One region of the Pseudomonas atacamensis genome, then DNA from elsewhere that is predicted to be linked to it. Evidence: predicted binding sites of a transcription regulator. Region 1 holds the regulator's gene; each other region holds the start of a gene.

Region 1 (7,526 bases):
TCAGCGGTGACCACGTCGAGGTTCGACACGGCCTTGGACATGGCTTCGTCGCCGCTGTTAAGGCCCAGGCGCACCAGACGGTTACGCACCAGCACCAGCTCGCCGACCATGTTCATGATCTCGTCGAGCCGCGCGGTGTCGACGCGCACGGTGGTTTCCGCTTCGCTGGCCGGTTTTTCCGCCGGAGCAGCGGCTGGCGCACGGGCCGGAGCCGGTGCAGCAGCGGCGGCCGGTTTCGGCGCCTCGACTTTCGGCTCAGGCTTGGCCGCAGGTTTCGGCGCAGCAGCGGCAGCCGGAGCTTTCGCCGCTGGCGTGGCGACGCTCGACGCAGAGCCGGCAGTCGCAGCGCTGGCGTCAAACTTGCCTTTGCCGTGCAATTCGTCGAGCAGCGATTCGAATTCGTGATCGCTGATCAGATCACTGCCGGCCGCAGCGGCTGCCGGTGCAGCAGGTGCGGCCGGGGCCGAAGCGATGGCCGATTCCAGCGCGTCAACGGCGAAGTTGCCCTTGCCGTGCAACTGATCGAGCAAGGCTTCGAATTCGTCGTCGGTGATGTCCGAGCTGTCGCCCGCAGCAGGTGCGGCCGGCGCTGCTGGTGCCGCCGGAGCGACCGCATCTACAGCAAACTGGCCTTTGCCGTGTAGTTGATCGAGCAGCGATTCAAATTCGGCGTCGGTGATTTCATCGCTGGCCGCCGTATCGGCAACCTGCGCGGGAGCAGCGACAGCGGCCGGAGCCTCGGCCTGGGCCTGGGCCTTGACGGCATTCAGCGAGTCCAGCAGTTGTTCGAATTCGTTATCGGTAATGTCGTCCGATGCGCTTTCGGCGACCGGTTCTTCCACCGCTTCTACCGGTGCGGCAACGGCTTCATCCGCCGATTGCGGCTCGGCCAGACGCGCCAGCGCGGCCAGCAGTTCCGGCGTGGCAGCGGTGATCGGTGCACGTTCACGGACTTCGCTGAACATGCTGTTCACCGCGTCCAGTGCTTCGAGCACCACGTCCATCAGTTCTGCATCAACGCGACGCTCACCCTTGCGCAGGATGTCGAACACGTTTTCGGCGATGTGACAGCACTCCACCAGCTCATTGAGCTGAAGGAAGCCGGCGCCCCCTTTTACAGTGTGGAAACCGCGAAAAATTGCATTGAGCAGATCTGCATCATCCGGGCGGCTTTCAAGCTCGACCAGTTGTTCGGACAGTTGCTCAAGAATCTCGCCGGCCTCAACCAGGAAATCCTGAAGGATCTCTTCATCGGCGCCGAAGCTCATTAATGGGGTGCTCCTACAGGTCTAAAAACCCAAAAAACCCGAATTCCGAAACTCTAGAATCCAAGGCTGGATAACAAATCGTCCACATCGTCCTGACCGGACACAACGTCTTCTCGTTTATCGGCATGAATCTGCGGACCTTCACCCTGCGAGAGATGTTTTTGTGGATCTTTTTCAGCAAGCATTGCGGCGCGGTCATGTTCGATGCCCGCAAAGCGGTCGACCTGACTGGCCATGAGCACGAGTTTGAGCAGATTGCTTTCGACTTCGGTGACCAGTTGGGTCACACGCTTGATCACTTGACCTGTGAGGTCCTGGTAATCCTGAGCCAGCAGGATGTCGTTGAGGTTGCTCGACACCGCACGGTTGTCCGTGCTGCTGCGTGACAGAAAACCGTCGACCCGGCGCGCCAGTTCGCGGAACTCTTCAGCCCCGACCTCGCGACGCATGAAGCGGCCCCAATCGGCGCTCAACGTCTGCGCTTCATCAGCGAGACTGTTGACCACCGGCGTGGCGCTTTCCACCAGATCCATGGTGCGGTTGGCCGCGGCTTCCGTCAGCTTGACCACATAGCCCAGGCGTTCGGTGGCGTCGGTGATTTGCGACACTTCCTCGGCCTGCGGCATGTGCGGATCGATCTGGAAATTGACGATCGCACTGTGCAGTTCACGTGTGAGCTTGCCCACTTCCTGATACAGGCCGCGGTCACGGGTCTGATTGAGCTCATGGATCAGTTGCACCGCGTCGCCGAACCTGCCTTTTTCAAGGCTCTCGACCAGTTCGACCGCGTGTTTTTTCAGGGTCGATTCGAAATCGCCCTGTGATGATTCGTTATGCTCCATAGCTCCCCCGCGCATTCATCAGCCGATGCGTTCGAAAATCTTCTCGATTTTGTCTTTCAACGCTTGAGCCGTGAAAGGTTTGACCACGTAACCGTTCACACCGGCCTGGGCGGCCTCGATGATCTGCTCACGCTTGGCTTCAGCAGTAACCATCAACACCGGGAGGTGCTTGAGTTTTTCATCAGCGCGCACGTGACGCAGCAGGTCGATACCGGTCATGCCCGGCATGTTCCAGTCTGTTACCAGAAAGTCGATGCTGCCGCTGTTGAGCACCGGAATGGCGGTTACGCCATCGTCGGCCTCGACGGTGTTGGTGAACCCAAGATCGCGCAGCAGGTTCTTGATGATCCGCCGCATCGTTGAGAAGTCATCAACGATGAGGATTTTCATGTCTTTGTTCAATTCGACCTCCAAGCAGTCTTAAACGCGCCCAGCACCTGGACGCGCCACTTCAATCAATCGGCATAGCACTCGAAGTTTGTCTGGAGCACAACGGATCGAGACCGGCGCCGTTCATCACCGCACCAGCCTCGTTTCGCAGTGTCCCCACACTGCCTTCAGCGCGCTCGCCACTCCCCCAAACGCCCCCGCAGACGGGCCGCGCACTGGCTGTGTAACTGGCTGACCCGCGATTCACTGACGCCAAGGACTTCACCGATTTCCTTGAGGTTCAGCTCTTCGTCGTAGTACAGCGCCAACACCAGTCGCTCACGCTCCGGCAAATTGGCAATCGCGTCCGCCAGCGCCGCCTGGAAGCGTTCATCTTCCAGATCGCGTGACGGCTCCATATGAGCACTCGCGCCATCCTCGTGCAGCCCTTCGTGTTCGCCGTCCTGCAAGAGGTCGTCGAAACTGAACAGGCGACTGCCCAAGGTGTCATTCAGAATCCCGTAGTAATCGTCGAGACTCAATTGGAGTTCGGCCGCAACCTCGTGATCTTTAGCGTCACGGCCGGTTTTAGCTTCAATCGAGCGAATCGCGTCGCTGACCATCCTGGTATTACGGTGAACCGAGCGTGGCGCCCAATCCCCTTTGCGCACTTCATCGAGCATCGCGCCGCGGATTCGAATGCCCGCGTACGTTTCGAAACTGGCGCCTTTGCTGGCGTCGTATTTGGTCGAGACTTCGAGCAAACCGATCATCCCGGCCTGGATCAGGTCTTCGACCTGCACGCTGGCCGGCAGGCGCGCCAGCAAGTGATAGGCAATGCGCTTGACCAGTGGCGCGTAACGCTCGATCAATTCGTATTGCGCGTCACGCGCCGACTTTTTGTAAAGATTCATGCCACTGGCGGTCATATCACAGGCCCTGCGGTTTGCTGCACGAGACGCTCGACGAAAAATTCCAGATGCCCGCGCGGGTTGGCCGGCAGCGGCCAGGTGTCGACCTTCTGGGCGATGGCCTTGAAGGCCAGCGCGCACTTGGAACGGGGAAAGGCTTCGTAGACGGCGCGCTGCTTCTGCACCGCTTTGCGCACGCTTTCGTCGTACGGCACCGCGCCGACGTATTGTAGGGCGACGTCAAGGAAGCGATCCGTGACCTTGGTCAACTTGGCGAACAGGTTGCGCCCTTCCTGCGGGCTCTGCGCCATGTTGGCCAGCACGCGGAAGCGGTTCATGCCGTAATCGCGGTTGAGCAACTTGATCAGCGCGTAAGCATCGGTGATCGAAGTCGGCTCGTCGCAGACCACCAGCAACACTTCCTGGGCGGCACGAACGAAACTGACTACCGAGTCACCAATACCCGCAGCGGTGTCGATCACCAGCACGTCGAGATTGTCGCCGATGTCGCTGAACGCCTGGATCAGGCCGGCGTGTTGCGCCGGGCTCAGGTGCACCATGCTCTGCGTGCCGGAGGCCGCCGGCACGATGCGAATCCCGCCCGGGCCCTGCAACAGCACGTCGCGCAGTTCGCAACGGCCTTCGATAACGTCGGCCAGTGTGCGCTTGGGTGTCAGCCCCAGCAGAACGTCGACGTTCGCCAGGCCCAGGTCGGCGTCCAGCAGCATGACCCGACGGCCAAGCTCTGCCAGCGCCAGCGACAAGTTCACTGACACGTTAGTCTTGCCGACGCCACCTTTGCCGCCGGTCACCGCGATCACCTGTACGGGATGCATGCTGCCCATGTTATTTCTTTACCTTGTCTTGCATAGACGGAGGCCACATTACTGGCTGCGCGTTCCTGATCGGAACAATGCGTGGCAGACCATCGATGTAGGTACAAAAACTGTTCATGATTACCTCAGCCAACCTGCTTGGTCGGGCTGTGATAGATATCAGCGAACATGTCAGCCATGGCTTCTTCGCTGGGTTCTTCCTGCATTTGCACGCTGACGGCGCGGCTGACCAGTTGATGACGGCGCGGCAGATGCAGATCATCCGGAATCCGTGGGCCATCGGTCAGATACGCGACCGGCAATTCATGACTGATCGCCAGGCTCAACACTTCGCCGAGACTGGCCGTTTCATCCAGTTTAGTCAGGATGCAGCCGGCCAGCCCGCAACGCTTGTAACTGTGATAAGCGGCGGTTAGAACCTGTTTCTGGCTGGTGGTTGCCAGGACCAGATAATTTTTTGAGCGAATGCCACGCCCGGCCAGGCTCTCAAGCTGCATGCGCAACGCCGGATCACTGGCTTGCAGGCCGGCAGTATCGATCAAAACCACGCGTTTGCGTAGCAGTGGATCCAATGCCTGCACCAGCGACTGACCCGGATCGACGTGCGTCACCGGCACGTTGAGGATGCGCCCGAGGGTTTTCAGTTGTTCCTGCGCGCCGATGCGGAAGCTGTCCATGCTCACCAGCGCGACGTTCTGCGCGCCGTACTTGAGCACGTAACGCGCGGCGAGCTTGGCCAGCGTGGTGGTCTTGCCCATGCCGGCGGGGCCGACCATGGCAATCACACCGCCCTCTTCCAGCGGCTCGACTTCCGGTACGGCAATCATCCGCGCCAGGTGCGCGAGCAGCATGCGCCAGGCCTGACGGGGTTCTTCGATATCGGTGATCATCGCCAACAGATCGCGCGACAGCGGGCCGGACAGGCCGATGCGCTGCAGACGGCGATACAGATTGGCCTGGGCCGGACGGCTGCCTTGCAACTGATTCCAGGCCAGGGTGCCGAGCTGCACTTCCATCAGCTCGCGCAGGCTGTTCAATTCAAAACGCATCGAATCCAGTGCACGCGGATCGACACCCGCGGAGGCCTGCGCAGGCGCTGCGGCCGGACGCGTCGGTGCGGCGTAGGTCGGCTCGCTCAGCGGCTCGGCAGCAGTCAGCGGCAGGCCTGCGGTCAACGGCAGCCCGGCGAACAACTGCTGATTGGTGTTGCCGTCGGCTTCGCCACGCAGGCTCAGCTCGGCCTGGGCGGTGACGATGCGCGACTGGGTCTTGCGCAGCTCGTCTTCGAGTTCCATGTTCGGAACCCGTGGCGCTAGCGCCGACAGTTTGTAATCCAGAGCCGCCGTCAACTCGACGCCGCCGGCAATGCGGCGGTTACCGATGATGGCGGCATCAGCGCCCAGCTCATCGCGAACCAGCTTCATGGCCTGACGCATATCGGCGGCGAAAAAACGCTTAACTTGCATAAACCACTACCTCAGCCGTTGGGCCCTACTGTCGCAACGATGGTCACTTGCTTGTTGTCCGGTACTTCCTGGTAGGCCAGCACATGCAGGCCTGGCACTGCGAGGCGGCCGAAGCGCGAGAGCATCGCGCGAATCGGGCCTGCTACCAGCAGGATCACCGGTTGGCCTTGCATTTCCTGCCGCTGGGCCGCTTCGATCAACGAACGCTGCAGCTTCTCGGCCATGCTCGGCTCCAGCAGAACGCCCTCTTCCGAGCCTTGTCCTGCCTTCTGCAGACTATTGAGCAATATCTGTTCCAACCTTGGTTCCAATGTGATTACAGGCAGCTCGGACTCAGTGCCTACAATGCTTTGGACGATTGCACGGGATACGCCGACCCGCACAGCGGCGACCAGCGCGGCGGTATCTTGACTCTTGGCAGCGTTGTTCGCGATCGCCTCGGCGATGCTGCGGATGTCACGCACCGGCACGTGCTCAGCGAGCAGCGCTTGCAGAACTTTGAGCAACTGCGACAGCGAAACCACGCCCGGCACCAGCTCTTCTGCCAGTTTCGGCGAGCTCTTGGCCAGCAATTGCATAAGTTGCTGCACTTCCTCGTGGCCGATCAGCTCACTGGAGTGCTTGTACAGAATCTGGTTCAAGTGGGTGGCGACCACGGTGCTGGCGTCGACCACGGTGTAGCCGAGCGATTGCGCCTGGGCGCGCTGGCTGATTTCGATCCACACCGCCTCCAGGCCGAAAGCCGGATCTTTGGCGTTGATCCCGTTGAGCGAGCCGTACACCTGGCCCGGGTTGATCGCCAGTTCGCGATCCGGGTAGATCTCGGCCTCGGCGAGGATTACGCCCATCAGCGTCAGGCGATACGCGCTCGGCGCCAGATCGAGGTTGTCACGGATGTGCACGGTCGGCATCAGGAAGCCCAGATCCTGCGAGAGCTTCTTGCGCACGCCCTTGATCCGCGCAAGCAATTGCCCACCCTGATTGCGGTCCACCAACGGGATCAGGCGATAGCCGACTTCCAGGCCGATCATGTCGATCGGCGTCACGTCGTCCCAGCCCAGCTCCTTGGTTTCCATGGCGCGGGCCGGCGACGGCAGCAGTTCCTGCTGACGCTTGACCTCTTCCAGCGCCACAACCTTGGCGACGTTCTGCTTCTTCCAGAACAGGTACGCGCCGCCCGCAGCCAGCGCCGCCATGCTCAGGAAGGAGAAGTGCGGCATGCCTGGCACCAAGCCCATCACCGCCATCAAACCAGCGGCCACCGCCAGCGCTTTCGGCGAGGCGAACATCTGGCGGTTGATCTGCTTGCCCATGTCTTCCGAGCCGGAAGCACGGGTCACCATGATCGCCGCTGCTGTAGATAACAACAGTGATGGCAATTGCGCCACTAAACCGTCACCGATAGTCAGCAAGGCGTAAACCTTGCCCGCATCGCCGAAGCTCATGCCGTGCTGGAAGATACCCACAGCCATGCCGCCGATGAGGTTGATGAACAGAATCAGCAGGCCGGCGATCGCGTCACCACGGACGAACTTGCTGGCACCGTCCATCGAACCGTAGAACTCCGCCTCTTGGGCGACTTCCTGACGGCGCGACTTGGCTTGGTTCTGGTCGATCAGGCCGGCGTTGAGGTCGGCGTCGATCGCCATTTGTTTGCCGGGCATCGCATCGAGGGTGAAACGCGCGCTCACCTCGGAAATCCGCCCGGCACCCTTGGTCACCACGACGAAGTTGATGATCATGAGGATCGCGAAGACCACGATACCGACCACGTAGTTACCGCCGATCACCACCTCACCGAAGGCCTGAATCACCTTACCGGCAGCGGCGTGGC
Region 2 (7,526 bases), 2.7 Mb from region 1:
CGGCATAACGCAGGGGCCCTTTTTGTTGAGCGCATCGCCCACGCACAGAATGTGAATCTTGTGGCCGATCGCAAATATTTCGGCCTGACCGGGCGCTACTCGCATCAGGGTCAGGATGTTCGTCTGCTGATTCCCACCACTTACATGAACCGCAGCGGCCAGGCCGTGGCGGCACTCGCCGGTTTCTTCCGCATCAAGCCTGAAGAAATCCTCGTGGCGCATGACGAACTCGACTTGCCTCCGGGCGTTGCCAAGCTCAAGCAGGGCGGCGGCCATGGCGGTCACAACGGGTTGCGCGACATCATTGCGCAACTGGGCAATCAGAATACGTTCTACCGCCTGCGGCTTGGCATCGGCCACCCGGGCGTTGCCAGTATGGTTTCAAATTTCGTCCTGGGTCGTGCGCCACGCGCCGAACAGGAAAAACTCGATGCCAGCATCGACTTTGCCCTCGGCGTGCTGCCGGATATCCTCGCCGGGGAATGGAACCGCGCGATGAAAAACCTGCACAGCCAGAAGGCCTGACTTTTACCCGAGGGGAAACACCATGGGATTCAATTGCGGCATCGTCGGCCTGCCTAACGTCGGCAAGTCCACCCTGTTCAACGCCCTGACCAAATCCGGTATCGCGGCCGAGAACTTCCCCTTCTGCACCATCGAGCCGAACAGCGGCATCGTGCCGATGCCTGATCCACGTCTGGAAGCGCTGGCGGCCATCGTCAATCCCAAGCGCATCCTGCCGACCACCATGGAATTCGTCGACATCGCCGGCCTCGTCGCCGGCGCCTCGAAAGGTGAAGGCCTGGGCAACAAGTTCCTGGCCAACATCCGCGAAACCGACGCTATCGCTCACGTCGTGCGCTGCTTCGAAGACGACAACGTGATCCACGTGTCCAACAGCGTTGACCCGAAGCGCGACATCGAAATCATCGACCTAGAACTGATCTTTGCCGACCTCGACAGCTGCGAGAAGCAACTGCAGAAAGTCGCGCGCAACGCCAAGGGCGGTGACAAGGACGCCGTGGTTCAGAAGGCTCTGCTTGAGCAACTGATCGCGCACTTCACCGAAGCCAAGCCGGCACGCAGCCTGATGAAAAACATGAGCGCGGATGAGAAAGCCGTGATCAAGGGCTTCCACCTGCTGACCACCAAACCGGTCATGTACATCGCCAACGTGGCTGAAGACGGCTTCGAGAACAATCCGCACCTGGACGTGGTCAAGGCCATCGCCGAAGAAGAAGGCGCCATGGTCGTTCCGGTGTGCAACAAGATCGAAGCGGAAATCGCCGAGCTCGACGACGGCGAAGAGAAGGACATGTTCCTCGAGGCCTTGGGCCTGGAAGAGCCTGGCCTGAACCGCGTGATCCGCGCCGGCTACGAAATGCTCCACCTGCAGACCTACTTCACCGCTGGTGTCGAAGAAGTCCGCGCCTGGACCGTCAAGGTCGGTGCCACCGCACCACAGGCCGCCGGCGTGATCCACACCGACTTCGAAAAAGGCTTCATCCGTGCCGAAGTCATCGCCTACAACGACTTCATCCAGTACAAGGGCGAAGCCGGCGCCAAAGAAGCCGGCAAATGGCGTCTGGAAGGCAAGGATTACATCGTCAAGGACGGCGACGTGATGCACTTCCGTTTCAACGTCTAAGCAAAAGCTGCACAAAAAAGCCGCGTTTAATACGCGGCTTTTTTGTGCCTGAAATTCAGTGACTGAGTACATTTCCCTGTGGGAGCGAGCTTGCTCGCGAACGCGGCGTGTCAGCTAAGCACTCGTCAACTGACACACCCATTCGCGAGCAGGCTTGCCCCCACAGTTCGATTCGTCTGTTCAGACCTTTCTGGTACGCGGTAAAAAGATCGCCAACACACCAAACAACGGCAGAAACGAGCACAGGAAGTACACGTACTCAATCCCGTGCACATCCGCCAGATGCCCGAGCAGCGCCGCGCCAATCCCGCCGAAACCGAACATCAGGCCGAAGAAGATCCCGGCAATCATCCCGACATTACCCGGCACCAGTTCCTGCGCGTACACCACGATCGCCGAGAATGCCGACGCCAGAATGAAGCCGATCACCACGCTGAGAATGCTGGTCCAGAACAGATCGACATGCGGCAGGATCAGGGTGAATGGCGCGACGCCGAGGATGGAAAACCAGATCACTGCCTTACGCCCGATCTTGTCGCCGATCGGCCCGCCGAAGAACGTCCCCGCCGCCACTGCGCCCAGGAAAAGGAACAAGTGCAGCTGCGAGCTGGCAACCGACAGGTCGAACTTCTCGATCAGGTAGAAGGTGAAGTAACTGGTGAAACTGGCCATGTAGAAATACTTGGAGAACACCAGCAGCCCGAGCACCACCAGCGCACTGGTCACCCTGCCCTTCGACAAGCCGTGCGTCGCCGCCTGGCCGGCCTTGAGCTTGAACAAGTTGAGGTGATTGGCGTACCAGCGGCTGATGCGGTACAGCACAAACAGCGCACAAACCGCGAACAGGCCAAACCACGCCACATTGCCTTGGCCGAAGGGAATGATGATCGCTGCCGCCAGCAACGGACCGAACGCGGAGCCGGCATTGCCGCCGACCTGAAAGGTCGATTGCGCCAGACCAAACCGGCCGCCCGAGGCCAGTCGCGCAACACGCGAGGCTTCCGGGTGAAAGGTCGATGAGCCGATACCAATCAGCGCCGCCGCCAGCAGAATCAATGGGAAGCTGCCGACCACCGACATCATCAGAATGCCGATCAAGGTACACACCGTGCCCGCCGGCAACAGCCACGGTTTGGGGTGGCGATCAGTGTGGTAACCGACCCACGGCTGCAACAGCGACGCGGTCAACTGGAAGGTCAAGGTGATCAGGCCGACCTGGGTGAAGGTCAGGCCATAGTTGGCCTTGAGCATCGGGTAGATCGACGGCAGCACCGACTGGATCAGGTCATTGATCAGATGCGCCAGCGCCACCGCGCCGATGATGCGCATCACCAAGGGGCTGCTTTGCGGAGCAGCGGTCGCCGAGGCAGCGGCGGTCTGAACGTTGCTGATAGCCATGGAAAATTCCGGACAGCAGATGGGGGCCCGCAGGCAGGTGCGCCAATGTGCCATTTTTCGGTGCGCTCACGCTATCCCCTTAGGCAGCTAACTAACTGACTGGTCGTCGAGCAAACGGTGATAGCGCAACGCCATGGTCTGAATCTTGCCTTGCTTCTGCCCTTGAACACGATCGCCTTACAAAGGCGCTCGACAATGGGAAGTTTCGCTACAGAGCCGGCCTACAGAGCGGGCATGGGTGAACTTTCGAGGCCTTTTAGAGGGCACAGGTCGCAGCCGAAAGGTTCGCGATGCACGCCAATGGTGCGTGGTGTCCAGAGGAGTCATGAGGCATGCAGGCTTTCCTTTCACCGGGGATCAAATTGCTGGGGCGGTTTGGCTTCGCAGGTAAATTCCAATTGTTGTTTCTGCTGTTCATTCTGCCGCTGGCCGGCAGCCTGTTGATGATCGGCCATGACTATCGCGAGAAGCTCAATCTGATCGCCGGCGAACGTGCCGGCGTGCGTCAGCTGCTCGCGCTGGATGCGCTGGACAACCTGCTCGCCGCTCAACGCGACCGCGCCGCCCGCTGGCGCGCCACCGAGACCAATCGTCAGCCGACACCGGCCACCCTCGCCGCCATGGCTGCCTTCGACGGCGTGCAACCGGCGGTGCTGCAAGCCACCACCGAGCTGGGCAATGCTCTAAACCAGCAAGGCGCCGACGGCGCAATCCTCGAACGCTTTCAGGCGCTGCAAACCGCACTCAATGGCCTTGATTCGAAAAGCCTCAGCAGTGTCGGCTGGTGGCCGGACGGTTATGACCGCTTCACCAATGCCCTGGGCGCGCTGCAAGCCTTGCGCGAGCAGATCGTCATGGACAATCGCCTGACCCTCGCGCCGTGGCTGGAAACCTACCTGCTGACGCAAATATCCACACAACATGCGCCGGACCTGATCGAGCGAGTCGGCCGTCTCGCCGCGGTCGGCCAGGCTTCGGTCGTCTCCGGGCAGTTCACCCTGCAGAGCCGCCTGCAGTTGCGCGACCTGCGCAGTCGCATCGGGGACGCCCGCGAGCAACTGGTGAAAACCGCCGGCCTGCTGGAGGCGCGTCTGCCAGCCGAGCTGCAAGCCTGGGCTGGCCAGTATCACGACAGCCTGAAACACCTCGACAGCGGCCTGAAAGTCCTCGACGACGGTGTGTTTGGCGGCAGCATCAACCTCAAGCCAGAGGACTTCGAACGCAGCCTCGACGCGCTGCTCACCGACCTCGCTTCCCTGCGCCAGCAATCCTTGGTCGCGCTGGATCAGCGGCTCAATGCTTATTACAGCTCGGCGATCCGCCAGTTCATTGTTGTCGCCGCAATCTTCGGTTGCCTGCTGCTGGCCGCGTTGTACCTGTTCGTCTGCCTGCAAGCCTCGATCCGCCGCAGTGCCAGCGGCATCACCTTGCTCGCTGAGGCCTTGCGCGACGGCAACCTGAGCCTGCAAGTACCGGTGGTGGGGCGCGATGAGCTGGCAGCGATCAGCACCGCGCTCAACGTCGCCGTGGTGCAACTGCGCAGCAGCATGCTCGGCGTCGACCACGAGACCTCGCAGTTGAGCAACGCGGTACGCAGCCTCAACCAACACTCCAGCGGCGCCCTCGGTGAAGTTGAGGCGCAGCAGTTGCAGATCAGCCAGATCGCAGCTGCCGCCACGCAATTGGCCGCGACCTCGCAAGGCGTCGCGCAGAGTTGCGAACAGGCCTCCGGCAGCGCCCAGCACACTCGGCGCATCGCCGCCGACAGCAGCCGCGACAGCCAGCGCACCACGGCCAGCATTCAGCAGCTCAATCAGCGCCTGAACGACACCGCCGCCGCGCTTGGCCGGGTCAGCGAGCAAGGCCAGCAGATTCAACTGGTCGTGGACACCATTCGCGGCGTCGCCGAGCAGACCAACCTGCTCGCGCTCAACGCCGCCATCGAAGCCGCCCGCGCCGGCGAACAGGGTCGCGGCTTTGCCGTGGTCGCCGACGAGGTGCGCAGCCTCTCGCAACGCACGCAATCGTCCACCGCGCAGATCGCCGGCACCGTCGACAGCCTTCGCGCTACGGTCAACGAAGCGGTGAGCCTGATGGAAGCCGCGTGCGGGCAGGCGCAGTCGGATGCCGAAGCGGTCACCGGCCTCGGGGAACGTCTGGGTGAAATCGCCAGCGCCGTGCAGAGCGTCACCGACACCCTCGCGCAGATCGCCACGGCGGTTGAAGAGCAGGCGAGCACCGCCGATGAAGTCAGCGGCAATATCCAACAGGTCGATCAGGCCGCCGTGCGTTTGCTTGAAGGTGCACGGGCCGTAAACCTCGCGGCGGACACCTTGAGCCAGGGCAGCGAAGCCCTGAGCGCAAATACCGCCAGATTCCAACTGCGCTGACGCCCTCCCCGGCCCCGATTTTCGGGGCTGGAGGATAAGCGGTTGAAAACAGGAAGAAATATTTTCGATTTACGCTTGACGCTTTGCCATTTCAGGGGAATAATGCGCGCCACTTGGCTACATAGCTCAGTTGGTTAGAGCATAGCATTCATAATGCTGGGGTCCGGGGTTCAAGTCCCTGTGTAGCCACCAAGTACTAAAAACGGCTTACCGAAAGGTAGGCCGTTTTTTTATGCCTTGAGAAAAGTTGCGCTCTGCTTCACTCGCAACCTACCGCTTAATGTCAGCGGTTCAATTCCACGTGCCCCATCAGAGAAATGCCGCAGGGAAAAAATCAGAAAGCCCGACATCGAGCCGGGCTTCTTATTACCACGGTGGATCACGCTGCTGTGTGTTCCTGATCATCCTGACTGTGAGCGACCACCTTCGACAAACCGAGCCCCACAGCAGACAGCACCTTCAGTAGCGTAGAAAGGCCTGGGTTTCCATCTGCTGAAAATTGGCGGTAAAGATTGCCTCTATTGAGTCCGGTTGCGTTGGAGACAGCGGCAAAACCGCCTCTCGCTTCCACCACACGTCGCACCGCGGTGAGAAACACAGACTCACCGCCCTCTTCATCAATTTCTTCCAATGCTGCAACGAGATATTCGAGAGCGAAATTCTCGTCCGTGCGCAGCATTTCGAGAACACTGTCCTCGTGATTGCTTACGCTTTTCATTGAGCTACCTCTTCAGCGCCTTCCAGATTTCTTTTGATTGATCGAAGTCGTGTTGCTGCCTTTGTTTTGTTCCACCGCCCAGCAAAAGTGAAGCCCCTCCTGGCAACCGTACAGAAACCATCCTCAGGCAACGCCGTGTAGGCTGTCGACCTGAATAATCTGTAAGAGAAATCCGGCGTAGTCAGCGATTCAAAGGAAAAGACTACAGGCGCGACCGACAATGGTTTTGCCTGAATCAGGCGCAAAACCGCTGGACTGAGATAGCCCTGTAGGAAGCAGGCTTTGCTCACGTAAGAACTGTATTTTTCATCACTTCAAGCATTCGCCCCTCTCTCCCCGAATTGCCCTTCGACCGACAAGCTCCCCTGGCTCGATTCAGCGCCATGCAGGGAGTTGGCATGCCTCAATACAAATACCTTGTCGACGATGACTGGTTATTAAATCCGTATAGCGGTGGCAGGGCCTGGTTTACTTTGCTTCCACCGAAAGCGCCGGAGCCGGTGTACATCGAGAAGGATGAGTGGCCTGCGCCCAAGCCACGCGAAGACAGGGTATTTGCCAAGTCCTGCACGCCGGACAACTGGTGTCGCACGGACGCTGGCACTGCCGAGGAGCCAGCCAGCAACTTCGGCAAGATCATGGTCGCCGGCGCCATGCTCATGCCCTCCGCCAGTACCGCTGTCGCGACGGCAATTGGCGCCGACCTGGCTTTGGGGCGTCTGGCCGGCGGCGGGATTTTGCAACAGCGCCTGAACTGGGCCATCCGTGGCGCCGGCGGGCCGGCCAGCGTGTTTGTGCTGGGAATGCTGCCGAGCAAAATGGCCGACGGCACGCTTCACACGACTAAGAACTAAGAAAATAGCACCGCCTGAGCTACCGCTTTCGCGAGCAGGCTCGCTCCCACAAGGGCATCGTTTTCGGCCAATCGATTGGCGCGGCCGCTGAGCGGGAGGGCTGTAATCCTCACGCAGTTTGCACCCCGCCCGCCCGCTCGATAAAGTCCCCGAAGACTTTTACCCCACGGACGGAGAGCCCGCGTGTTTCCAGCCCAGCCCTTGAAGCGCTTTCGCCTGCCAGCCCTGACACTGCTTGTCAGCGCTCTGACCCTCACCGCATGCAACGCCCCGCCCTCTTCTTCGTTGCCGCTGGCACCGGAAGCCGCTTCCGGTTACCGCACTGATCTGCAAACCCGTCACGCCAATAAACACATGGCCGCTGCTGCCAATCCACTCGCGGCCGAAGCCGGGCGGGAGATGTTGCGTCAGGGTGGTTCGGCGATTGATGCGGCGATTGCGATGCAGGCGGTGTTGACGCTGGTTGAGCCGCAGTCTTCCGGGATCGGTGGCGGGGCGATGATTGTGTTGTGGGATGG
Region 3 (7,526 bases), 2.7 Mb from region 1:
AGCGACTCGTCGCCATTGCCCAGCCCTTCAGCCTCGATGTGCCGGCTGTTGGTCATGTTCAGGGCAAAGTGGCCGCCGGTCTTGGTCTTCTCGGTCTGTGCTTCGAGCACTTTGGAGAAATCCAGATCCCGCGCCTTGTAGTTCGGGGTGTCGGCGTTGGCGATGTTGTTGGCCAGCACTTCGGCACGCTGGGCGCGGAAGCCCAATGCCTTTTCGTGAATGCCCAGCGCTTTGTCGAAGCTGATGCTCATGTCGGGAACCTTCAGGTGACCGGTTTTTCGTATCTGAGCTTTAGCAAGCGCCGTGCCAAATGAACAAAGCCCCGTATTCCGGGGCTTTGCGCCGAACAGGCTAAGCGGCAATGCCAGAAAAGCGGCAACCGGTTACCGCCGGATGCCGCTTTTCTGCCGCTTGCCGTCCTTGCCAGGCCAGCGCAGATCCCTGTGGGAGCGAGCCTGCTCGCGAAGGCGGCGTGTCAGGCGCCAACTGTCTTATGGACAGACCGCTTTCGCGAGCAGGCTCGCTCCCACAGGGGGTTCGTGGTGTTCGTGGAAATAATTCGGGCACAAAAAAACGGCAGGCCTTTTGGGGCCTCCCGTTTTTTGTATCACTGCAAACCGCTTATTTCGCCTTGTAAATAATCCCCGGGCTGCACTGAACCATCTGGTAATGATCCGGCAATCCGTTCAGCGCTTCCGAAGCGCCAAGGAACAGGTACCCGCCCGGCTTCAACGTGCTGTGAATGCGCAACAGGATGTCCTTCTTCACTTCGGCAGAGAAGTAGATCAGCACGTTGCGGCAGAACACGATGTCGAATTTGCCCAGCGCTGCGTAACTGTCGAGCAGGTTGAACGAGCGGAATTCCACCCGGCTCTTGATCGGCGCCTTGACCACCCAGCGCCCCGGCCCTTTCGGGTCGAAGTAGCGTTGCAGGCGTTCCGGCGACAGACCGCGACCGATCGCCAGGCTGTCGTACTCGCCGGTCTTGCAGTTGTTGAGCATCAGGCCCGACAGATCGGTGGCAACGATCTGCACACCCATCTTCAACTGACCCAGGTTGCTGCGCTCGAACTCGTCGATCGACATCGACAGCGAGTACGGTTCCTGTCCCGACGAGCAGGCCGCCGACCAGATCCGCAGACGCTGGTTGGGGCTGGCCTTGATCGCTTCCGGCAGTACCTTGTTCTTCAAGACTTCAAACGGATAGGTGTCGCGAAACCACAGGGTTTCGTTAGTCGTCATGGCATCGACCACCTGCTCGCGCAAACCGCTGCGCGGCTGGGTCTGGATGCGCTGCACCAGCTCGCCCAGGGACTTGATGCCTTGCTGCTCCATCAGTTTGTTGAGACGGCTCGAGACCAGATACTGCTTGTTTTCACCGAGCAGAATGCCACAGGCTTTTTCCAGGAAGACCCGGAACTGTTCGAAATCCAAATTACCCGTAGACAATGATGCCGCCTCTTAAATCGTGTTGACCGCCAGGGGCAGAAGGCCCCTAGCTGATATCTGCTGCTTTGATCCGGTCGACTACCCGGGATGCGAGGTCATCAGGACGGAATTTGGCCAGGAAGTCATCAGCACCGACTTTCTTCACCATCGCCTGATTGAATACCCCCGACAACGAAGTATGCAGGATGATATGGAGCTTTTGCATGCGTGCGTCGCCGCGGATTTCCGCCGTCAGGGTGTACCCGTCCATCTCCGGCATCTCGATGTCGGAAATCATCATCAGGAACTCTTCTTCCGGCTTCTTGCCCTCGTCGACCAGCTTGCGCAGGTAATCCAGCGCCTGCTTGCCGTCGTTCAGCGCCACCACTTCGACACCGATGGTCTGCAGACAACGCGTGACCTGCTTGCGCGCCACCGACGAGTCATCGACCGTCAGCACCCGCAGCGACAACGCCTTGGTCTGCGTCTCGACATCGACCACGCCCACCGAAATCGCTTCCGGCGTCGGCGCCACTTCGGCCAGCACCTTCTCGACGTCGATGATTTCGACCAACTGGTTGTCGACCCGAGTCACAGCGGTCAGGTAGTGATCGCGACCGGTACCCTTGGGTGGCGGATGGATCTCTTCCCAGTTCATGTTGACGATGCGCTCCACCGAGCGGACCAGGAAACCCTGGGTCTTGGTGTTGTACTCCGTGATGATCACGAACGGACTGTTCTTGTCTTTCAACGCACCGGAGCCCGTTGCCATTGCCAGATCCAGGATCGGAATGGTCGCTCCCCGTATATTCGCTACCCCGCACACGACAGGACTGGATTTGGGCATCAACGTCAGGGACGGGCACTGCAACACTTCCCGTACCTTGAACACGTTGATCCCGTAGAGCTGCGGCCCGTCGAGACGGAACAACAGCAGCTCGAGGCGATTCTGCCCTACCAGTTGCGTGCGCTGGTTCACCGAATCCATTACACCAGCCATGCCCAGACTCCTACACCAACGCCAAGTGTTGTTGCGACGCACATTCATTGCTAAACGGCACGGCGCTTGCTTTTTAACTCGTATGAACGCTCAAACGACATTTTCCCGACGCCTGACATCTACCCTTCGCAAAGGGCTTTGCGCGGTGGCCGCCGTTTGCTGCTCGCTTGCTGGCAGTCCTGCCCATGCAGATGCGGTTACCTTGCCTGATATGCTTATCGGCGTGACTCAGGGCTTTCTTGAATTCACCGTAGAAGACTATTTGGCTTCCAGTCAAACCGAAGGCCGCTACGAAATCGAAGTCAACCAGCTCGACCCGCGCATGCGCATGCCCATGTGCGACAAGGAATTGACAGCCACACTGGAGAGCCCGGCACGCCCGCTGGGCCGCGTCACGGTGAAGGTTCGCTGCGAAGGCAGTTCGCCCTGGACGGTGTTCGTACCCGCTCAAGTCCGCCTGTTTCGCGAGATCGTGACGACCACTCGTCCGCTGAAACGCGCCGGCATTATCGAGCCGCAGGATGTGACCTTGCGCGAGCGCGACGTCAGCACGATCAATCAGGGTTTCCTGACCTCGGTCGACGAAGCGATCGGGCAGAAACTTACCCGACCAACGGTCGCCGATCAGGTCATCACACTGGTGCATCTGGAACAGGCCGAAGTGGTGCGCAAGGGTGACCAGGTGGTGATCACTGCGCGCAGCGGCACCCTTGCCGTACGCATGCCGGGGGAAGCGCTCTCCAATGGCGGCATGAAAGAACAGATTCGAGTAAAAAACCTTAATTCTCAAAGAGTTATCAAGGCGCAGGTGATTGCGCCGGGACAGGTCGAAGTGGCCATGTAAAAGCCTCGTGGAGAAAACTGGCGCCGATCCCGTCGCTTCCCTAAACTGTGCCGCAGCAGGTCTCGCAACGGCGCATGCAAGCTTATGGTTGATTGGGCCTAAAGTTTTTCAGGGGATAGCCGAAAACATGGCAAGCGTCCAAATTCCCAGAGGTTTTTTATCATGGTTATCGATTTCAACCGATTGAACAGTTCCTCGTCACTAACCGGCAGCACACGTACCAGCAACGCCAAGGAAAGCGCTGAAAACAGCCCCTCCGCGCCGCTGAATACCCAGGCCGAACAGGCCAATGTCGCCAAAAGCGGGGAGTCGGTACACCTCAGCAATGAGGCTCAACAGTTGCAGAAGGTCACTGACAAGCTGCGCGATCAGCCTGCTGTCGACAAAGCCCGTGTGGCCGAGTTGAAAGCCGCGATTGCCGATGGCAGCTATAAAGTCGACAGCAACCGTGTAGCCAGCAAACTGCTCAACTTCGAAGCCCAGCGCTAGGCTTTTGCCGGCGCCAGGCTTTTGGACGCTTAAACCCCAAGGCCAGCCATGCACGACACTAACTTATTGCAACTGATCAACGACGACTTTGCTCCAGCGCAACAATTGCTGGAGTTATTGCAAACCGAATCCCTCGCTTTGCATGGTCGCGACATGCCGTTGCTGGAAGAAATTCTGGCGACCAAGCAAGCGTTGATCATTCTGCTCGAGCAGCATGGCCGCAAGCGCAGCGAAATCCTCGCCAGCCTCAACCTGCCGACTGATCGCACAGGTCTTGAGCAACTGGCCAGCCAGTCGAGCATTGGCGACCAGTTGCTGACCCAGGGCGATGCCCTGACCGCGCTGATCGCCCAATGCCAGGCAGCCAACATCAAGAACGGCCAGTCGATCCAGATCCAGCAGGCGACTACGGCCAACCAGCTGAAGATCCTCACCGGCGGTGAGCCGCCAGCGCTGTACGACGCCAGCGGCACCTTTGCCAAACCGGTCAAGCCGCGAACGCTCAGCCAGGCATGAGCCATTCGCTGGCACTGCACTATCCACTTGCGCAACATGCTGGCAAAATACTGGCCAGTCGTAGTCTTATTTTGTCTGGAGATTGAAGAACCGTGTCCAACACCCTAAGCGCGGATGATGCTCCGCAGCCTCCGAAGGTGCTCACCACGCCACTGGAAATCTCCAGCAACCTGCGCCAGCTGCAAGACAGCCACGATCCGCTGATCATCACCTTCCATGAACGCAGCCAGCGCTTTCAGAGCTACCTGATCAAGGTCGACCGCGAAACCGCGACGATCGCCCTGGACGAAATGATCCCGCGCGACGGCGAGCGCTTCCTCCAGGCTGGCGAACCGTTCAAGGTCGAAGGCTTTCATGACGGCGTGCGCATCGCCTGGGAATGCAACGGCACGCTGAATATCGAAGAATCCGACGGTGACCGTTTCTACACCGGCGACCTGCCGAGCGAAGTGGTCTATCACCAGCGCCGTAACGCCTTCCGCGCTGCGTTAAAGCTCACCGATCTGGTCAGCGTTGAACTGGGCGGCGAAAAGCTCAAGGTTCCTCTGCACGGCAAGCTGCTGGATATTTCTGCGACCGGTTGCAAATTCCGTTTCGAAGGCGACATCACTGATCGCCTGCAACTGGGCCAGGTCTATGATCGTCTGATCGCCCCGCCGCTGTTCGGCAACCAGCCGACGTCGGTCGAGCTGCGCTATTTGCATTTCGAAGAAAAACTCAACATCACCTTCGCCGGTCTGCGCTTCCACAACATCAGTGGCCAGGCTGCGCGCAACGTCGAGCGTTTTGTTTACCAGTTGCAGCGTGAAGCACGGCGTTTCGACAAAGACGATCTCTGAGTCGCAGCGATCAATAAAAAGGGCAGTCCTGTGCGGGACTGCCCTTTTTTATGCGCCGATGTTTATCTTCCGTTCATGGCCTGCCGCCACTGATATCCGGCGCAGGCTTGTCGTCATCAGCACTATTGGGTTCGGTTTCAACGACAGCTTCCGGCTGCGCCTCGGGCTCAGGATTGACCGGCGCCGGATCCTGCACCATCTGCTCCTGCACCACCTGCTCATCGACACGCGGGTCAAGCGCCGCCACCAGCGGCGAGCTCGACATGCTGTCCGGCATTGCCACGTGATGCAGCGGTGCGTCGTCTACCTGGTGCAGGTTGGTCACTGCTTTCGGACGGATCCGCCAGACCAGCACCAACGCGAAGAAACTGAAGAACGCATACAGGCTCTGACTGCCGAGAAACTTCATCAGCACGCCCGCCAGCAGCGGCCCGATGCTCGCGCCGACGCCGTAAGTCACCAGCAACATGGCGGTCAGCGACACCCGGCGATCGCCTTCGACGTGGTCGTTGGAAAACGCCACCGCCAGCGGATACAGACAAAACTGCACCAGCGAACAGAAGAAGCCGACGACGAACAGCACCTCCAGCGGCACCTGCGGCATGATCGCCAACGGCAACGCCGCCACCGCCAGAAACCCGGCAAAGCAGCGGATCAGCAGCGCGCGGTCATAACGGTCGGACAACCAGCCCAACGGCCACTGCACCAGCAGACCGGCAAAAATGCAGCTACCCATGAACAGACCGACCTGCTCGGTCGTCAGCCCCTGTTGCGAGGCATACAGCGGCGCCAGACCGTAGAACGAACCGATGATCAGACCGGCGCCGAGCACCGTGCTCAGCGATTGCGGCACACGCTTGATAAAGAATCGCGGCTCCATCGGCGCCGGGTGCAGAGGCGCCGGGTGAATCCGCCGGGTCAGCGTCACCGGCACCAGACACAGGGCAAAGCACAGCGCGACCAGCATCAGCAGTTCCAGGCCGAGGCCGGGGTGCATGACCAGAATCAGTTGGCCCAGCACCAGGCCCAGGTACGAGGCGATCATGTAACCGCTGAATACCAGGCCGCGTTGATTGGCATCTGCCTGCTCGTTGAGCCAGCTCTCGATGACCATGTACTGACACATCATGCCCAGACCGACGATGGTCCGCAGCACCAGCCACGCTGGCAGCCAGTCCACCAGCCCATGGCCGAGCACCGCCGCGCCGACGATCCCGGCACACGCCGAGTAGGCACGGATATGCCCGACCCGGGCAATCAGGCGATGGCCGATCTTGCCGCCCAGCACCAGACCGAAATAGTTGGCCGCCATCAGCGCACCGACCCACAGCCCGTCGACGTTGTCGGCAGCCAGACGCAAAGCCAGATAAGTAGAAAGAAGGCCTGAGCCGATCAACATCATCAGCGAGGCGAAATACAGCGCTCGAAAGGATTTCCAGATTTGGCGCATCGGCGTTCCGAGCGGCTCCTTGCAGTAAATACCGGGCGGTCAGAACGACAGCCCGGCAGCAGCGATACGTCAGGCCTGGGCGGCCAGCACACGGCGCTCCCAGGGAGTGATTTCATCAAAGAAGCTGGTCAACTCCATGGTCTTCGAAGCGATGTAGCCTTCGATGAACTCCGACCCGAACAGTTCCCTCGCCAACTGGCTACGTTTCAGACGCTCCAGCGCGGCGTGCAAGGTACACGGCAAGGCCAGATTATCCGGCACGGCGAACTCACCCTGGATTGCCGCGCTCGGCTCCAGTTCCTGCTCGATGCCATGCAAACCCGCAGCCAGACTGGCGGCGATCGCCAGATAAGGGTTGGCGTCGGCGCCCGGCAAACGGTTTTCGACCCGACGTGCGACCGGCGAGCTGGCGGGAATACGCAAGCCGGCGGCGCGATTGTCATGGGACCAGCAGGCATTGTTCGGCGACGCGTACGGATGACACAGGCGCTGATAGGAATTCACGTTGGGCGCAAACAGTGCGGTGAAATCGGCGAGGCCTGCCTGTAGCCCGCCGATGAAGTGGCGGAACATCGACGTCGGCTCGCCGTTCGAGTCAGTGAAGACATTCTTGCCGCTGCCGATTTCAACGATGCTCTGGTGAATATGCATCGAGCTGCCCGGCGTATGCGCCAGCGGTTTGGCCATGCACACCACGTTCAGGCCATGCTTGAGCGCGACCTCCTTGAGCAGGTGCTTGAACAGGAACGTCTGATCGGCAAGCAGCAGCGGGTCGCCGTGCAGCAGATTGATCTCGAACTGGCTGACGCCCATTTCATGCATGAAGGTGTCGCGCGGCAGGCCGAGGGCCGCCATGCATTTATACACTTCGCTGAAGAATGGCCGCAGACCGTTGTTGGAACTGACGCTGAACGCCGACTGGCCATCCTCGCGACGGCCGTCGAGGCCGACCGGCGGACG
Region 4 (7,526 bases), 1.9 Mb from region 1:
GTTCGGCTGCGATCAGGTGCAGGGTTACCTGATCAGCCGACCGCTGCCGCTGGATGAGTTGGTGGAATATCTGACCTTTGGAGCCAGTCAGCAGGCTTCGGTGGAAGCCATTTAAAAGATCGCAGCCTTCGGCAGCTCCTACCTTGGAATGTGTTCCTTTGTAGGAGCCGCCGAAGGCTGCGATCTTTTGATCTTAATCCGCGCCGATGGCCTCGAACCTCTCTGCAACTGGCTCGCGCCGAATCATCCGCTGCATCTTCCATTCGAACGCCAGCGTCAGGCTTACCGCCGCGCACGCCAGGCCCAGCGCCAGACCCCACCAGACGCCGGTCGGTCCCCAATTGAGATGGAACGCCATCCACCACGCCGCCGGTGCGCCGATCAGCCAATAGCAAGCGAGCCCGACCAGAAACGTAGTCTTGGCATCCTTGAGCCCCCGAATACAGCCCATGGCAATCGTCTGCGTGCCGTCGAACAGCTCGAACCACGCCGCTACTGCCAACAGGCTCACCGCCAGACGGATCACTTCGGCAAACGCCGGATCGTTGTGGTCGAGGAACAGGCCGACCAACTGGTTCGGCCACAGCCAGAACACCAGGGCAAAGCCGAGCATCACCACGGCACCGAAAGTGATGCCGACACGCCCGGACATGCGCGCATCGACCAATTGCCCGGCGCCATAGTGTTGGCCGACGCGCATGGTGATGGCATAGGACATCCCGGCCGGGACCATGAACGCCACCGACACGATCTGCAGGGCGATTTGATGCGCGCCCATCTGCGTACTGCCCATGGTGCCCATGCACAACGCGGCAAAGGCAAACAGCCCGACTTCCACTGCATAGGTGCCGCCAATCGGCAGGCCCAGACGCCACAGTTCTTTCAGGTATTGCCGGTTCGGCCGCGACAGGCCGGCGCGCAACGGATAAGCGTCATACGCCGGATGCCGGCGGATATGCCAGGCCAGCGCCAGTGCCATGCAGTTGGCGACAATCGCCGTGACCAGGCCGATACCGGTCAGGCCCAGTTGGGGCAGGCCGAACATGCCGGTGATCAGCGCGTAATTGAGCAGGAAGTTGGCCACCGTACCGGCGAGGCTGATGACCATCACTGGCGTCGCCCGGCCAATCGCACTGGTAAAACCGCGCAGGGCCATGAAGCTCAGGTAACCGGGCAGGGCGAAGGGCAGGGCGATGAGAAATTGCCCGGCGGCGTTGACGTTGGTTTCGGTTTGGCCGAACAGCAGCAACACGGGTTTGAGGTTCCACAACAACAGCCCGGCGCCGAGGGCCATCAGCCAGGCCAGCCACAGTCCGGCCTGGGTCAGGCGTGCGGCACCGATGATGTCGCCGGCACCCTGACGGATTGCCACCAATGTGCCGACCGCTGCAATCACGCCGATGCAGAAAATCGACACGAACGAGTAGCTCGCGGCACCGAGGCCGCCACCGGCCAGCGCTTCGGGGCTGAGGCGCGCCATCATCAGGGTGTCGGTCAGCACCATCAGCATGTGCGCCAACTGCGAAGCAATCAGCGGCCCCGCCAACCGCAGAATGGCCCAGAGTTCGGTACGCACAGGATGCTGCATGGTCATCACCACCCAAATATCAGAGGAAGCAGAAGAGCGTCGATTCTCGGCGCTTGGCAGGCTTTGCACAAAGGGATAAAAAGGATGGGTGGCATGATTAATACTCATCCTGAATCGTCCTGCCGAATTGGCTGTATCCCCGCTATTGGAGCTTTGTGTATGTCCCGACGCCTTCCGCCGTTGTATGCCCTGCGCGCATTCGAAGCGGCCGCGCGACACAGCTCGTTCACCCGCGCGGCGGAAGAACTGTCGATCACCCAGAGCGCGGTCAGTCGGCACATGCGCACCCTTGAAGAGCACTTCGCCTGCCGGCTGTTTCATCGCAGCGGACGCAACCTGCAACTGACCGAATCGGCGCGGCTGCTGTTACCCGGTATCCGCGAAGGCTTCGCCGCCCTTGAGCGCGCCTGCAATACCTTGCGCGCCGAGGACGACATCCTGCGCATGAAAGCGCCATCGACCCTGACCATGCGTTGGCTGCTGGCGCGGTTGAGTCGCTTCCGCCATTTGCAGCCGGGCAATGAGGTGCAACTGACCAGCGCATGGATGGATATCGATTCGGTGGACTTCAACAACGAACCATTCGATTGCGCAGTTTTGCTCAGTGACGGGCATTTCCCGCCGGACTGGGAAGCGAGCCTGCTGTTTCCCGAGGAATTGATTCCGGTCGGCGCGCCGAACCTGCTCAATGATCAACCTTGGGATGTAGCGCGTCTGGCGACGGCTGAACTGCTGCACCCGACCCCGGATCGCCGTGACTGGCGCAGTTGGCTGGAGCGCATGGGCCTGTCCGATCAGGTCTCGCTCAAGGGCGGACAAGTGTTCGATACGCTGGAACTGGGCATGATCGCCGCGGCGCGCGGCTACGGCGTTTCGATGGGTGATCTGTTGATGGTCGCCGAAGATGTCGCGCAAGGGCGCTTGAGCCTGCCATGGCCAACCGCCGTCGCCAGTGGCCTGAATTATTACCTGGTGTGGCCGAAACCGCGTCCGGGAGGTGAACGTTTGCGCCGCCTCAGCGACTTTCTCCAAGGCGAAGTCCGCGCCATGCAATTGCCGGCGGTAGAGCGCTTGAGCTGAAACGTTCGAGCCGGCACAATGCCACTACTGCGCCATACCCACGCAATCCGCTCAAGTATTCGGATTTTCCGCCGACTACGAGCATGTGGAACCGTCGTGCCGGTTCCGCGCTACCCCCATTATTAGAATATTTTCCGGGCAATTACCGCGATCAAGGAGGATTCGGTGGCTCGGCCAGGAGCTGTTCATGTCTCAACCTCGTGCTCGGATCGCCTCGCAGCTGGGCCTTGCCCTTGCTGTGATACTGGCGATAGTCATCAGCGGCAGTACGGTGTTCGCCTTGCGTTCGCTGGATTCCGCCAACCTCGCCACCCGTGAAGAGCATCTGGCCAGTGAGGCCCGGCTGCTGGCCGATCAACTGAGTACCTTTCACGGTACGCTGCGTGAAAGCACCCTGCGCCTGAGCGGGCTGTTCGAAAAGCGCTTCGGCAGTGGTTTGAGTGTGCACCCCGATCAGCCAGTGACCGTGGCCGGCGTGCAGACTCCGGGTCTGCACCTGGGCAACGAGGTGCTGAACAACAACTTCAAGGAAGTTGACGAGTTCAAGCAGATGACCGCTGGTGTGGCCACGGTATTCGTGCGCAGCGGCGAAGACTTCATTCGCGTCAGCACCAACGTCAGCAAGCAGGACGGCACCCGTGCCATCGGCACCGTGCTCGATCATGCCAACCCGGCGTACGCGAAACTGATGGCGGGGCAGAGTTATGTCGGCCGCTCGTTGCTGTTCGAGCGCTACTACATGTCGCAGTACACCCCGGTGCGCGATGCGGGCGGCAAGATCATCGCCGTGCTGTACGTCGGCTTCGACTACACCGACGCGCAGAACGCGCAGTTCGCCAATCTCAAGCGCTTCCGCATTGGCAAGACCGGCTCGCTGGCGCTGCTCGACGAGCAGAACAAATGGCTGGTGCCGATTGCCGGGGTCGAAAACCTGGATCAAGCCGCCCCGACCATCAACAACCTGGTGAAAACCCCGGGCAAGGGTGAGTTCTGGAGCGACAAGGGTGAGGACTTCTACAGCATCGCCGTGCCGTTCGAAGGTGGCCCGTGGTCGGTGGTGGCGAGCATGCCGAAAGCCGAGATCCGCGCGGTGACCTGGAGCGTCGGTACGCAACTGGCGATCGGCAGCCTGCTGGCGATGTTGCTCGCGGTCGGTTCCGTGGTCTGGCTGCTGCGCAGCAAACTCGCACCGCTGGGCGATCTGGTGCGTCAGGCCGAAGCCTTGGGCGCGGGTGATCTGAGTGTGCGGCTGAACGTATCGAGCCACGATGAAATCGGTCAGCTGTCCCGCGCGTTCAACCAGATGAGCCAGGCGCTGTCGACCATGGTCGAGCACATCCGCCGCGCTTCGGAAGAGGTCAACAGCCGTGCGCAGGCGCTGTCCGGTTTGTCCGGCGGTGCGTATGAAGGCATGGAGCAGCAGTCGGGCGAAATCACCAGCATGGCCGGCGCCGTGGAAGAGTTCAGCGCCACCTCGCTGAACATTGCCGACAACATGGGCGCGACCCAGCGCCTGGCGCAGGAAAACGCTCAGCAGACCCAGATCGGCCGCAGCTCGATGGAAGAAGCGTCGTCGTCGCTGGAGCAGATCGCCGGCGCGCTGAACAGCACCGCCAGCGTGATCAACACGCTGGGGCAGCGCTCGCAGGAAATCGGCGGCATCGTGGGTGTGATCACCTCCATCGCCGAGCAGACCAACCTTCTGGCACTTAACGCAGCAATCGAAGCTGCCCGTGCTGGTGAGCAGGGGCGCGGTTTTGCCGTGGTCGCGGACGAAGTGCGCAGCCTCGCCTCGCGTACCCGTCAGGCGACCGATGAAATTTCCAGCATGATCCACAGCATTCAGCAGGAAACCGGCAACGCGATCAGCACCATGGAGCAGGGCAATGTGCTGATGCAGGAAGGCCTGTCGCGCAACGCCAACGTCGCCTCGGCGCTGGCGCGGATCGATGAGCAGAGCCGTTCGGCAGGCCAGCAGTTCGCCGCGATCACCACCGCCACTCAGGAACAAAGCAGCACTGCGACGTTGCTGAGCAGCAATTTGCAAAGCATCGCCTTGGCCAACAGCGAGCAGCGTGAGGTGGTGTCAAACCTGGCTGTCACCGCTAAAGAGCTGGAGAAGCTGGCGGCGGATCTGCGTTCCGAGGTTGACCGCTTCCGCTGATGTGTCGTTGAAACAGTTTTCGCGAGCAAGCTCGCTCCCACAGTTTCCGCGGTCGTTCACAAATCGTGTGAGCAGCCGAAAATCCGGTGGGAGCGAGCTTGCTCGCGAATGCTCCGGCACAAACCGGTTTTTGCACTTGCTGAAACGTTTCCGCAGCGCTATAAAAATGGCACAACTCCAATAAAGGCTGCTGCCATGACCCCGCTCAAACTCCTCGTCGCCCTCGGCGCATTCTCTGCCGCTTCCCACGCCGTGGCCTGGGACTATGTCCTGCTCGACGCCAACACTCCGGCAAAAAACTGGACGATCACCAGTGAGCAACTCGGCGTAAAAACCGCCAAACCGTTTTCCGTGACCCTGCGTACCCTGCATGGTGGTCGTCAGGAGGGCGTCAGCATTGTCGATATCGATAACGGCACGATGAAACTCTCGGTAGTGCCGACCCGTGGCATGAACGTGTTGCAGGCTTCGGTGGGCGACGTGCGGATGGGCTGGGACTCGCCGGTCAAGGACGTGGTCAACCCGGCGTTCATCGAACTCAACGGTCGCGGTGGCCTGGGCTGGCTCGAAGGTTTCAATGAACTGGTCACCCGTTGCGGTTACGAGTGGGTTGGCCATCCCGGCATGGACAACGGCGAATTGCTGACCTTGCACGGTCGCGCCGCCAACATCCCGGCCAGCACCGTCACTTTGCACATCGACGAGAAGCCGCCGTATGCCATCACGCTGCGTGGCGAGCTGAAAGAGCAGGCATTCAAGAAAGTCGATTTCTCGGTAGCGACCGAACTTGTCACCGAACCGGGCAGCGCCAGCTTCGCCCTCAACGACACCCTGACCAACAACGGCGACTATGCGAAGGAATATCAGGCGCTGTATCACAGCAACTTCAGCACGCCGTTTCTCGAGCAGGGCGCAAAATTCGCAGCGCCGGTGAAGCAGGTTTCGCCGTTCAACGACAAGGCCAAGGGCGATCTGCCCGACTGGCAGACCTATCGCGGGCCAACCAAGGACTACGACGAAACTGTCTACAACGTCGTGCCGTATGCGGACGCCAAGGGTGACACCCTCACCGTGCTGCACAACAAGGCCGGTAGCCTCGGCGTATCCGTTGGCTTCAACACTCAGCAGTTGCCAGTGTTTTCGCTGTGGAAAAACACCGACACCCAAGGGCAGGGCTACGTCACCGGGCTGGAGCCGGGAACCAGTTTTTCCTACAACCGTCGCTATCAGCGGCCGTTGAATCTGGTGCCGACCATTGCGCCGAAAGAACATAAACAGTTCCAGATCAGCTACAGCCTGCTGGCCGACAAAGGGGCGGTGGACAAGGCCCTCAAGCGCGTGACCGAGATTCAGGCCGGGCGCGACACTGAAGTGCGCCAGGCACCGCTGGTTGATCTGACTGAGCATTAAGGTGTCGCCGGCCGGTATTGCAGTGCCTCGGCCAGATGCTCGCGGGTAATCGCATCGGCCTGTTCAAGATCCGCCAGCGTGCGCGCGACCTTGAGCAGGCGATGCGCCGAGCGCAGCGACAGGATCAGTCGCTCGCAGGCCGCCTCCAGCCATATCTCGTCAGCTGTGGATAACTTGCAGTGACGCTTGAGCCCCGGCAGATCGAGAAACGCATTGGCACAGCCCTGACGTTTCTGCTGACGCTCCCGCGCTTCCGCCACCAACGCCGCAGCGCTGGCGCTGTTTTCGCCTGGCTTGGCTGCCGGATTCAAGGCGGTTGCCTCCCGCGCGACGGTCAGGTGCAGATCAATCCGATCCAGCAGCGGCCCTGACAGCTTGTTGCGATAGCGCTGGACCATGTCCGGTGTGCACGAGCATTTGCCGCTGGGTTCGCCAAGATATCCACAGGGACACGGATTCATCGCTGCCACCAGTTGAAACCGTGCGGGGAAACGCACGCGATCCTTGGCCCGAGCGATGACGATATGCCCGGACTCCAACGGCTCGCGCAGCACTTCCAGAACCTTGCGATCAAACTCCGGCAACTCATCGAGAAACAGTACGCCATGGTGGGCGAGGGTGATTTCGCCGGGTTGCGGTTTCGAGCTGCCACCGACCAATGCCGGCCCTGAAGCCGAATGGTGCGGTTGCCTGAACGGCCGCTGCGGCCAGTGAGTCAAGGGAACCCCGCTGGCCACCGATTGAATCGCTGCCACTTCCAGCGCCTCGCATTCGGATAGCGGCGGCAATAATCCTGGCAGACGACTGGCCAGCAGCGTCTTGCCGGTTCCCGGAGGCCCGCTGAACAACAAGTTGTGCGCCCCCGCTGCGGCAATCAGCAGTGCGCGTTTGGCGGCTGTCTGCCCCTGCACCTCGTTGAGGTCGGGATAGGGTTTGGCGGCATGCATCAAGCCATCTGATGTGTACGGCTCGACCGGCGTGTGCCCATTGAAATGCGCCACCGCTTCCAGCAAGTGATCGACTGCGAACACTTTCAGCCCCGAAGCCAGGCACGCCTCTTCCGCATTCGCTCGAGGCACCACCAACGCCCGCCCGGCCTTGCGCGCCGCCAGTGCCGCCGGCAGCACGCCACGCACTGGTCGCACGGCACCGGACAATGCCAATTCACCCAGACATTCCACCTCGTCCAGCGTCAGACACGGCACCTGCACGCTGGCCGACAAAATCCCCAAGGCAATTGCCAGATCGAAGCGCCCGCCATCCTTGGGCAGATCCGCCGGCGCC

Evidence for each region. The regulator FliA, encoded in region 1, starts transcription of late flagellar genes. The targets are predictions, from matches to a motif close to CTAAAGTTTNNNNNNNNNNNGCCGNTAA.
Region 2: JWU58_RS05245 (methyl-accepting chemotaxis protein) is a predicted target of FliA. The motif match lies at 3,185-3,212, and genes of this name have one in related genera.
Region 3: flgM (flagellar biosynthesis anti-sigma factor FlgM) is a predicted target of FliA. The motif match lies at 3,371-3,398, and genes of this name have one in related genera.
Region 4: JWU58_RS01590 (methyl-accepting chemotaxis protein) is a predicted target of FliA. The motif match lies at 2,719-2,746, and genes of this name have one in related genera.

The regions. Positions count from the first base shown of each region.
Region 1 covers NZ_CP070503.1:4,349,527-4,357,052, forward strand. Annotated here, with positions in the region: gene JWU58_RS19825 (chemotaxis protein CheA) at 1-1,268, opposite strand, end outside; gene JWU58_RS19830 (protein phosphatase CheZ) at 1,322-2,110, opposite strand; gene JWU58_RS19835 (chemotaxis response regulator CheY) at 2,129-2,500, opposite strand; gene fliA (RNA polymerase sigma factor FliA) at 2,668-3,408, opposite strand; gene fleN (flagellar synthesis regulator FleN) at 3,405-4,235, opposite strand; gene flhF (flagellar biosynthesis GTPase FlhF) at 4,352-5,692, opposite strand; gene flhA (flagellar biosynthesis protein FlhA) at 5,704-7,526, opposite strand, start outside.
Region 2 covers NZ_CP070503.1:1,125,097-1,132,622, reverse strand. Annotated here, with positions in the region: gene pth (aminoacyl-tRNA hydrolase) at 1-525, shown strand, start outside; gene ychF (redox-regulated ATPase YchF) at 548-1,648, shown strand; gene JWU58_RS05250 (MFS transporter) at 1,829-3,046, opposite strand; gene JWU58_RS05245 (methyl-accepting chemotaxis protein) at 3,379-5,436, shown strand; tRNA gene JWU58_RS05240 (tRNA-Met) at 5,552-5,628, shown strand; gene JWU58_RS05235 (helix-turn-helix domain-containing transcriptional regulator) at 5,816-6,154, opposite strand; gene JWU58_RS05230 (hypothetical protein) at 6,553-7,008, shown strand; gene ggt (gamma-glutamyltransferase) at 7,192-7,526, shown strand, end outside.
Region 3 covers NZ_CP070503.1:1,663,713-1,671,238, reverse strand. Annotated here, with positions in the region: gene flgB (flagellar basal body rod protein FlgB) at 1-251, opposite strand, end outside; gene cheR (protein-glutamate O-methyltransferase CheR) at 622-1,449, opposite strand; gene JWU58_RS07655 (chemotaxis protein CheV) at 1,496-2,428, opposite strand; gene flgA (flagellar basal body P-ring formation chaperone FlgA) at 2,511-3,272, shown strand; gene flgM (flagellar biosynthesis anti-sigma factor FlgM) at 3,435-3,761, shown strand; gene JWU58_RS07640 (flagella synthesis protein FlgN) at 3,810-4,277, shown strand; gene JWU58_RS07635 (flagellar brake protein) at 4,370-5,116, shown strand; gene JWU58_RS07630 (MFS transporter) at 5,190-6,566, opposite strand; gene JWU58_RS07625 (glutamine synthetase family protein) at 6,636-7,526, opposite strand, start outside.
Region 4 covers NZ_CP070503.1:349,102-356,627, forward strand. Annotated here, with positions in the region: gene JWU58_RS01575 (putative bifunctional diguanylate cyclase/phosphodiesterase) at 1-115, shown strand, start outside; gene JWU58_RS01580 (NorM family multidrug efflux MATE transporter) at 194-1,588, opposite strand; gene JWU58_RS01585 (LysR substrate-binding domain-containing protein) at 1,748-2,668, shown strand; gene JWU58_RS01590 (methyl-accepting chemotaxis protein) at 2,856-4,832, shown strand; gene JWU58_RS01595 (aldose 1-epimerase family protein) at 5,028-6,242, shown strand; gene JWU58_RS01600 (YifB family Mg chelatase-like AAA ATPase) at 6,239-7,526, opposite strand, start outside.